DNA from 2 places in the Exiguobacterium sp. UBA6309 genome. Region 2 is predicted to be linked to the other one. Evidence: riboswitches for the same ligand, from Rfam matches in the RefSeq annotation. Region 2 holds a riboswitch; the other holds the start of a gene.

Region 1 (4,428 bases), on a different contig from region 2:
GCGATCGACCGGGCGAAAATCTATACGGTCAAACAGACGACGTCGTTCTTTGCGAGTCCAACAAGTCCAAAAGGTAGCGGACTCGTTGAACAAGGCAAACGGGTTTATCCGCGTCATCGAGTCGGAAACTTCTATGTCATCCAGTCAGGCTGGACACCTGTTTATCTTCCTGTATCCGCTGTGACGATCACGTCCGATAAACGGGTCGTTAAAAAGAATAATACGAATACGCGTGGTGAAAAGCTGATCCAAGCAGCAGTCCAACATATCGGCACACCATACACATGGGGTTCGCAAGATGCCGTGAATGGTGGTTTTGACTGTTCCGGTTTGATTCACTACGCGACGAACAAGGCTGGAAAATACGGTGGTCGGACGAACGTTCGTGGCTACTGGTACGGTGCTTTCTTTACGAATCGCCGGACGAGCATCTCAAGTGGTAAACGCTCAGATATCGTCTTCTTCCAGAACACCTATACAGACGGTCCATCGCATATTGGAATCATGCTCGATAACGAACACTTCATCCATGCGGGTGGTTCACAGCTGCAAATCAATTCAATCTATGAACCGCGTTGGCAGGAGCATTTCCTCGGCTTTAAATCGATGTAATAAAAAAGACGAATCCGTCGGTTTCGACGGGTTCGTCTCTTCTTATCGCAACACGTCAGAAAGTCATCTCGACGTATTTCGCCACTTGTCGGTCCATCAAGTATAATTCGATCTGTTCACGATAGGCTTTATAGTGGTCGGATGCGATATGCGCTTCAAGCGCTTCTTCGTCCCGATACACTTCATACAGCATGAATTGATGCTCATCCTCGATCGATTGGTGCAAGGAATAACGTAAGCATCCTTCTTCTTTTTGTGAGGCATGATAGACCGTTTGTAGAATCGGGAAAACTTGATCCGCGAGTCCTGCTTTGATTGTAAGTACAGCGTTGACGACGATTTCTCCCATGTTTCATTATCCCCTTTCGTGATTACCTGTATATGTACCCATTTTCACGAAAAGACACACGTCAAAGGAGCTTGAAGATGCAAACTCAACTTTTTGAAGCACTTGAACAATTTGAACCCACGATGATCGCGTTACGTCGTGATTTCCACCGGCATCCGGAACTGTCCTTCCAAGAAGTCCGCACACCAGAACGGATTGCTACCTTTTACACAGAACGAGGCATTCCTCATCAAACAGCCGTTGGAGATCGTGGGGTCGTCGCGACGATTGAAGGTAAACAACCTGGTCCGACGATTGCTGTCCGCGCAGATTTTGACGCATTACCACTTCAGGAAGAGACAACGCTTGCTTTCCGGTCGATCCATCCTGGTATCATGCATGCTTGCGGGCATGATGGTCACACGGCAATGGTGATGGCCCTGGCTGCTACGCTCTATCCGTTACGTGATCAATTGCAAGGAACGATTCGAATCATTCACCAGCATGGTGAAGAGGTCTTTCCCGGTGGAGCAATTCAAATGATTGAAGCCGGTGTCCTCGAAGGTGTCGATGCGATTTTTGCGACACATCTCGAAAATGATTTACCGGTTGGTACGATTGGGTTTCGGGAAGGACATACATTATGTGCGATCGACGAATTCGAAATCATCGTCCACGGTCAAGGCGGGCATGCCCAAGCACCACATAAAACAAAAGATGCGCTCGTCGCTGGAGCGCAGCTCGTCTGCAACTTACAGCATCTCGTCAGTCGACGGGTCGATCCGTTTGAGCCTGCTGTTCTTGCAATTGGTTCTTTCCATGCGGGAACGGCTCCGAACATCGTCACGGGTGAAGCACGCATCGTCGGTGAAATTCGGACGTTCAATGAGACATTGCGGCATCAGCTCCGGCAAGAAGTCGATCTTGTCGCCAAAACGACATGTGCCGGCATCGGTGCTACCTATTCAATCGACTTCACGACTGGTTATCCAGCACTCTGGAATCATCCGGACGAGACAAAACTTGTTCAGGAAGCCGCTTCTTTCTTACCGGAAGCATCCGTCCGGGCACTCACACCAATGATGGCTGCGGATGACTTCGCGCATTATCTAACACATGTCCCGGGAAGTTATTTCTTTACTGGCTCCGGATATACGGACGGTCGCGTCAACTATCCACAGCATCATCCGCAGTACGAAATCAACGAACAGGCGTTGTTGATTGGTGCGAAGACACTCGGAGCGACGGTTTTACGTGCCTTGAAACCTAAGGATTGACTTTATTTCTGTGTGAATGGTATCATCACAACAATGATAACGAATGACATCAACTTCATATACCCTTATCAAGAGTGGACCGAGAGATCTGGATCGATGACGTCCCAGCAACCTGCGCATAGCAAGGTGCTACGACCAGCAAAGCGAAAGCTTTGGTTGATAAAAAGCGGCGACTCCTTTTGCAACCAAGCGAAGGAGTCGTTTTCGTTTTCTCGCTGTCAGACATACAATGGGGATTTCCCACGGAGAGGAAGAGACAGATGGAAAAAGCAACATTTGCAGGTGGATGTTTTTGGTGCATGGTGACACCGTTTGAAGAATTACCAGGAATCGAGGGAATCGTATCAGGTTACATGGGCGGACACGTCGACAATCCGACATACGAGCAAGTCAAGACAGGAACGACGGGACATCTCGAAGTCGTCCAAATCACGTTTGACCCGAGCCTGTTCCCGTACGAGCGTCTGCTCGAACTCTACTGGCCACAAACGGATCCGACGGATGCAGAAGGTCAATTCCAAGATCGCGGCACGCAGTACGCGCCAGCAATCTTCTATCATACGGATGCGCAGCATGAAGCTGCGATTACTTCTCGTGACGCTCTTGCTGCAAGCAACCGTTTCAAACAGCCAATCGTGACGCGGATCGATGCTGCTTCTGAATTTTATCCGGCGGAAGAGTACCACCAAGACTTCCATAAGAAAAATCCAGAACACTATAAAAAAGATCGTGCTGCTTCTGGTCGCGATGCTTTCATCGAACAGGAATGGAAAGATACGACGACGGTCTGATTCAAAAAAATGTATATAAAAACAGGTCAGTAAACGTTGGTTTGCTGACCTGTTTCATTGTTATGGAAAAAGTAAGTCATGAAACACGTTCTACTTGATCCTTTGCCTGTTGTTCCGGTGCCACGACTTGATACCGTTTCAAGACGAAGATGCCACACACCATGACAGCGAGACCGATGAGCTGACCAAACGATAAGTCGATTTGTGGCAAACCGAACCAACCGAACGTATCAACAGCAAGGGCAAAGCTCAACTGCGAAATCAACACGACAGAAATCGCGACGGACGGACCAAGCAATTGAATCCCGCGCATGACACAAAAGACGACACCGACACCCACGAGTCCACCGAACCAGTAGAGTGGTGACACGTTTTGAATCTGTCCGATCGTTCCACCACGAAACAGGACATACGTGATGCTTGCTCCGATGAAGCCGACGAAGAAAACCAGCGTCGTCGTTGCCCATGCGCCGAATGCATTACTCATCCGAGCATTCAATACCGTCTGCAAACTGATTAACATTCCAGCCAATACGGCACACACAATGCCTATTATCATGTTCGTTCCTCCTTACTCATAGCTGTTACCGTTCGCTTTCTCGCGAATCCGTTCCAAATCGACGATGATGATCTTGCCACGTCGTCGAACAAGAATCTCTTCCTCACACAACTTCGTGATGATCCGGTTGAGATGACGATAACTTGTTCCAAGCCAGTCAGCGACGTCATGTAGATTCGACGTCCGCATCTCCTGATAAAACAAACTGTCACTAGCTTCGGACGCAATCGATAATAAGTAGCCTGCAAATCGCTCCTCGACCGTATAGAGTACGTGGTGCGACGCTGATTTCGAATCGGCATACCACTTCGCTGTAATTGTTCTTAGTAAAAATTGCAGAAAGACATTCGTCGTATTGTGCTCGCGTAAAATCGTATACGGCACGCTCAACACATCGACATCGGTCACCGCCTCAACTGTATTCAACACTTCTCGTTCATTGATGAACTCGGCGTCACCAATCACTGTCAGTGGTGTTTTGAATCGTAAAATCCGTTGTTTTCCTTCTGATGAAGCAGCAGAAATCTTGACCTTGCCTGCGACGATGAAGTACATCCGGTCGATTGTCGCACCGGTCGTACAGAGGAGTTCTCCTTTTCGGAAGGTTTCTTCACGCAACCAAGCGCGCGTCTCTTTCGTTAAAATCGTATCCAGTCCATATTGTTGGATGACGGTTTCCATGTTCGTTCCCTCCCTTTAGGCAAGTGAGAAAATCGCAACTCCTGCAAGCATGAGACCCACACCAACCCACTGACCACGATTTCCTTGTTTTTTTAAGACACCGAACCATCCTTTTAAATCAATCAGAAAGGCACATAAAATCTGCGCGACGAGTAACAAACACATCGCCCATGTCATGCC
Region 2 (4,428 bases):
TTGATGACGAGTTTCTTCGGATTTTTGACGATATCTTTCTCTGAGACGGTCAGTGGATCGACATCTGGCTTCAGTTCGATCCAGCCTTGTTCTGCCAAGAGGTTCAACGCCCGCGCTTGGTTCGTCGGATCATTCGGCGTCGCGACTTCAGCGCCCGTCTTGACGTCGTCAAGTGTCTTCGCCGTCTTACTATATAGTCCCATCGGTGCCGTCGGAACGGTGATGAGTCCTTTTAGGTCGAGATTTTTTTCTTTAGAGAATGTCTTCAGGTAAATCGAGTGTTGGAATAAGTTAGCGTCGATATTGCCGCTACCGAGCGCGATGTTCGGTTGGATATAATCACTGAACTCGACGATTTCGACTTTGTAGCCTTTCTTTTCAAGTTGTGGTTGAATCGCTTGTTTGACCATATCGCTATAAGGACCGCTTGTCGCCCCGATCTTGATCGTCTTGTCTTTTTCATCAGCGCTGCTGTCTCCACATCCTGCGAGGACTCCTGCACCGAGTAAGGCTGTTGCTAAAAAGGCGTATCGTTTTTTCATGATTCCACTCTCCCTTTGTATGTATGATTAGCGTTTATCTGTTTTTCGCGCCAGTTGATTCCCAAGTGCTTGAATGCTCTGGACGATGACGATGAGGACGACGATCGTCACGATCATGATGAGATTATCATAGCGATAATAGCCGAAGCGGATCGCGAGGTCACCGACACCTCCGCCGCCGACGATCCCAGCCATCGCCGAGAAGCCGATCAAACTGATCGTCGTTAGCGTGATGCCCTGAATGATGCCAGGGAGTGCTTCTGGTAAAAGGATACTGACGATGATCCGTAATGGTTTCGCACCGCACGCTTCCGCTGCTTCGATCAAACCAGGTGGAATCTCACGCAGTGATGTTTCGACGAGTCGTGCGAGAAACGGAATCGCTGCGACACTGAGGCTGACGGATGCTGCTGTTGGACCAATCGTATTATCAAGCAAAAATTTCGTTAATGGAATGAGGGCAACAAGCAAGATGATGAACGGCAAGGACCGGACGATGTTGACGACGAAGTCAAGAACACGGCGGACGGCAAGGTTTTGAAAAAATAATCCGCGGTCGGTGACGAACAAGAGAATCCCGAGCGGAATTCCGACGACCAATGCGAAGGCAAGTGAAATTCCGACCATCCACGCCGTCTCACCGAGCGCCTTCAAGAGCTCAGGTAACATCGTTTGAATACGATCAAGCCACATCCTGAATCACCTCGAGTGTATGAAGTTCCGTCGCGAGCCAGTCGAGGGCAGGTGCGATTTGATCGGAGGATCCCGTCAAGCTGACGATTAGGACACCAAAAGCGACGTCTTGGATGTAATCGACTTTTCCGTGCAGGATGCTGACCGAGATATCGTATCGACGGATGGCTTCCGACAACGTACTTTCACCGGTCTTCTCGCCCGTGAACTGTAGGCGGATGATCTTTCCCGGTGTCGCTTGCAAGATGCGTTCCGGTAGCTCGATCTGGAGTGCCGTGTCGACGTAATGTTGTGTCACCGGATGTTTGGCTTGACTGAACAAATCGTATGTAGAGGCAACTTCGACGACTTCCCCTTGAGACATGACCGCGACACGATGGCAAATCTGTTTGACGACATCGATCTCATGCGTGATGAGGACGATCGTCAATCCGAGTCGTTCATTCAAATCTTTCAACAAATCTAAAATCTGCAGCGTCGTGACCGGATCAAGGGCAGAGGTCGCTTCGTCACATAACAAGACGGTTGGATCATTCGCGAGTGCCCGGGCAATCCCGACGCGCTGTTTCTGTCCGCCGCTCAACTGACTCGGGAAGTTCGTCTCGAATCCTTCGAGTCCGACGAGCGAGACGAGTTCACGGATCCGTTCCGGAAAATCTGCTCGTTTGACGCCGGCAGCCTTCAGTGCAAAAGCAATGTTATCTGCGACATTACGCGACTGGATCAATTGGAAATGCTGAAAGATCATTCCTGTCCGCAAGCGAAGTTGACGCAAATCTGCTTTTGACATCCCGCCGAGCGAGACACCGTCGACCTTTACCGTTCCTTGTGTCGGATGCTCGAGACCGTTGATCAGACGAAGCAACGTACTCTTACCGGCACCGGATTCACCGATGATCCCAAAGATTTCTCCTTTTTGAATCGTCAAATCGACATCTCGTAATGCAAAAATCGGGGTCCGGTCTCGGACGAACCGTTTCGTAATCTGTTTGAATTCAATCATCTGCTCATCTCCTCATACAAAAAAAGTCGCTTTTTCCTAGTAGCAGAGCAACCAGAAAAAGCGACGAAAGTGTAAGATTTCGTAACTTATCTCTCAGAATGAATCCATTCTGTAGGATGTGGCACCGTTCCTGATAGGTGGTTGCCGGACGTCGTTGGGCCTAATCCCTCGGTCGCTCTCGATAAGTAGTTATGCTGTTGGGATTTACTTTAACGGAAATGATTCCCATCTGTCAAATGTTTTTTCAGAATTATTCTGCAACAGGTGTCCGGAACAGGTTGAGCGTTCCAATTCGGTCGACGGCCTCCTCTAGCCGTTCGACGTCAGCAATTAAGCTGATCCGTACGTAGCCTTCGCCGTATTCGCCGAAGAATGATCCAGGGGTAACGGCGACGTGTGCTTCGTCAAGCAGATGATCCGTGAAGCTTTGGGACGTGTATCCTTCAGGCACCGGAAGCCAGACGAAGAAGGAACCGCCCGGTCGTGGTCCGCTCCAACCGATTGCATCGAGTTTAGCGAACAAGGCATTACGTCGTGTTTCGTATAAGCTACTTAACTCACGGACACATGTTTGGTCACTCGTCAGGGCAACGGTCGCTGCATGTTGGATCGGTGTGAAGGCACTGACGTAGAGATGTTCCTGATACGTCTCGATGCTTGAGATGACGGACGGATTTCCGATCGCGAAAGCGATTCGGAAGCCAGACATGTTGAAGCGTTTCGAGAGTGAGAACAACTCGATTCCGACCTCCTTCGCCCCTTCCGTCTGCAAGAAGCTTCGTGTGGGACCATCAAAGCTGATGCCGCCGTAGGCTAAATCATGGACGACACAAATATCATGGGCATCCGCGAAGGCAACGGTCTGTTCGAAGGCTTCTGCTGTCGCTGTCGCACCTGTCGGATTACTCGGGTAATTGAAGAACAACATCCGGGCGCGCTCGACATCTGTCGTATCAAGTAAATCGTAATCCGGCAGGAAGTTATTTTTCTCAAGCAATGGAAGTGTAATCGGGTAAGCACCAGCAAGTGCTGCTCCAGACAGGTAATCCGGGTACCCCGGATCCGGGACGATGACACCTTCTCCAGGATTGACGATCGTTTGTGGTAAGGCGACGATTCCGGCTTTACTACCGAGAAGAATTGCGACCTCGGTTGCCGGATCGATCGTGACGCCGAATTCGTTCGCATAAAAGCTCGCGACGGCTTGCTTTAGAAAATCATGTCCACGAAATGGTGGATATTGAAGGTTTGTTGGCTCATCGATCGCCTGTTTCAAGGCGTCGAGAATATGTACGGGCGTCGTTTGATCGGGTGTTCCTTGACCAAGGGTAATGACATCATGTCCGGCAGCTTTCACAGCACCGATCCGGTTCGCAAGTTCAGCGAAAACGGGAGCAGGAAGCCGATCGATGGCGATGGATGGAGCGAAATGTTTCATGGATGTGTGCCTCCTTCGTAGTATTGTCGTCAAGGATAACGAATATTCAGTCAAAAGAAAAGAACTTTTTTGAAATTCAAAAAAATCGTCCAATAAACAGGTACAGATATGTGGAGCGGGAATAGAGAGTAGGGAGAGGAGTGAGGAGATGAAGCGAGCTAGCTGGAAAGAAGCAGTCGTCTATCAAGTCTATTGGCGCAGTTTTAAGGATTCGAATGGGGACGGCATCGGTGATTTGCGAGGTGTCATCGACAAGCTAGATTACATCGCATCGCTTGGTGTCGATATCGTCTGGTTAAATCCATGTTACCGTTCTCCAGACATCGATAATGGCTATGATATTGCCGATTATTACACGATCATGGACAAGGCGGGGACGATGGGCGATCTACAAGAGTTGATCACAGCGGCTCATGCACGCGGCTTAAAGATAATTCTTGATTTGGTCGTCAATCATACGAGTGACCAGCATGACTGGTTCCGTCAGTCGCGGGACCGAATCCACGACAAGGATGATTGGTACATCTGGAAAGATGGAACGAAAGAGACGCCCCCGAACAATTGGCGGTCTTACTTTGCGCCGAGCCCGTGGACGTGGAGTGAAGAGCGCGAACAATATTATTTCCATTCCTTTGCGAAAGAACAACCGGACTTAAACTGGGAACAACCGGCTGTCCGGCAAGCGATCTACGACATGATGAACTGGTGGATCGCTCAAGGGATTGACGGTTTCCGGATGGACGTCATCAACT

Evidence for each region. A riboswitch is a leader RNA that binds a small molecule or an ion and turns the genes downstream of it on or off. The one in region 2 is predicted to bind S-adenosylmethionine.
Region 1: it holds a riboswitch for S-adenosylmethionine, as region 2 does, so the genes downstream of both, msrA (peptide-methionine (S)-S-oxide reductase MsrA) here and B3M90_RS13540 (methionine ABC transporter ATP-binding protein) in region 2, are expected to answer to the same signal.

What each region holds. Positions count from the first base shown of each region.
Region 1 is NZ_DJTL01000012.1:36,807-41,234, forward strand. It holds gene B3M90_RS03465 (C40 family peptidase) at 1-612, shown strand, start outside; gene B3M90_RS03470 (putative quinol monooxygenase) at 668-961, opposite strand; gene B3M90_RS03475 (M20 metallopeptidase family protein) at 1,039-2,217, shown strand; SAM riboswitch class I at 2,280-2,383, shown strand; gene msrA (peptide-methionine (S)-S-oxide reductase MsrA) at 2,478-3,008, shown strand; gene B3M90_RS03485 (DMT family transporter) at 3,085-3,567, opposite strand; gene B3M90_RS03490 (Crp/Fnr family transcriptional regulator) at 3,580-4,248, opposite strand; gene B3M90_RS03495 (DMT family transporter) at 4,264-4,428, opposite strand, start outside.
Region 2 is NZ_DJTL01000038.1:67,638-72,065, reverse strand. It holds gene B3M90_RS13550 (MetQ/NlpA family ABC transporter substrate-binding protein) at 1-542, opposite strand, end outside; gene B3M90_RS13545 (methionine ABC transporter permease) at 570-1,235, opposite strand; gene B3M90_RS13540 (methionine ABC transporter ATP-binding protein) at 1,225-2,238, opposite strand; SAM riboswitch class I at 2,322-2,426, opposite strand; gene B3M90_RS13535 (aminotransferase class I/II-fold pyridoxal phosphate-dependent enzyme) at 2,489-3,676, opposite strand; gene B3M90_RS13530 (alpha-glucosidase) at 3,825-4,428, shown strand, end outside.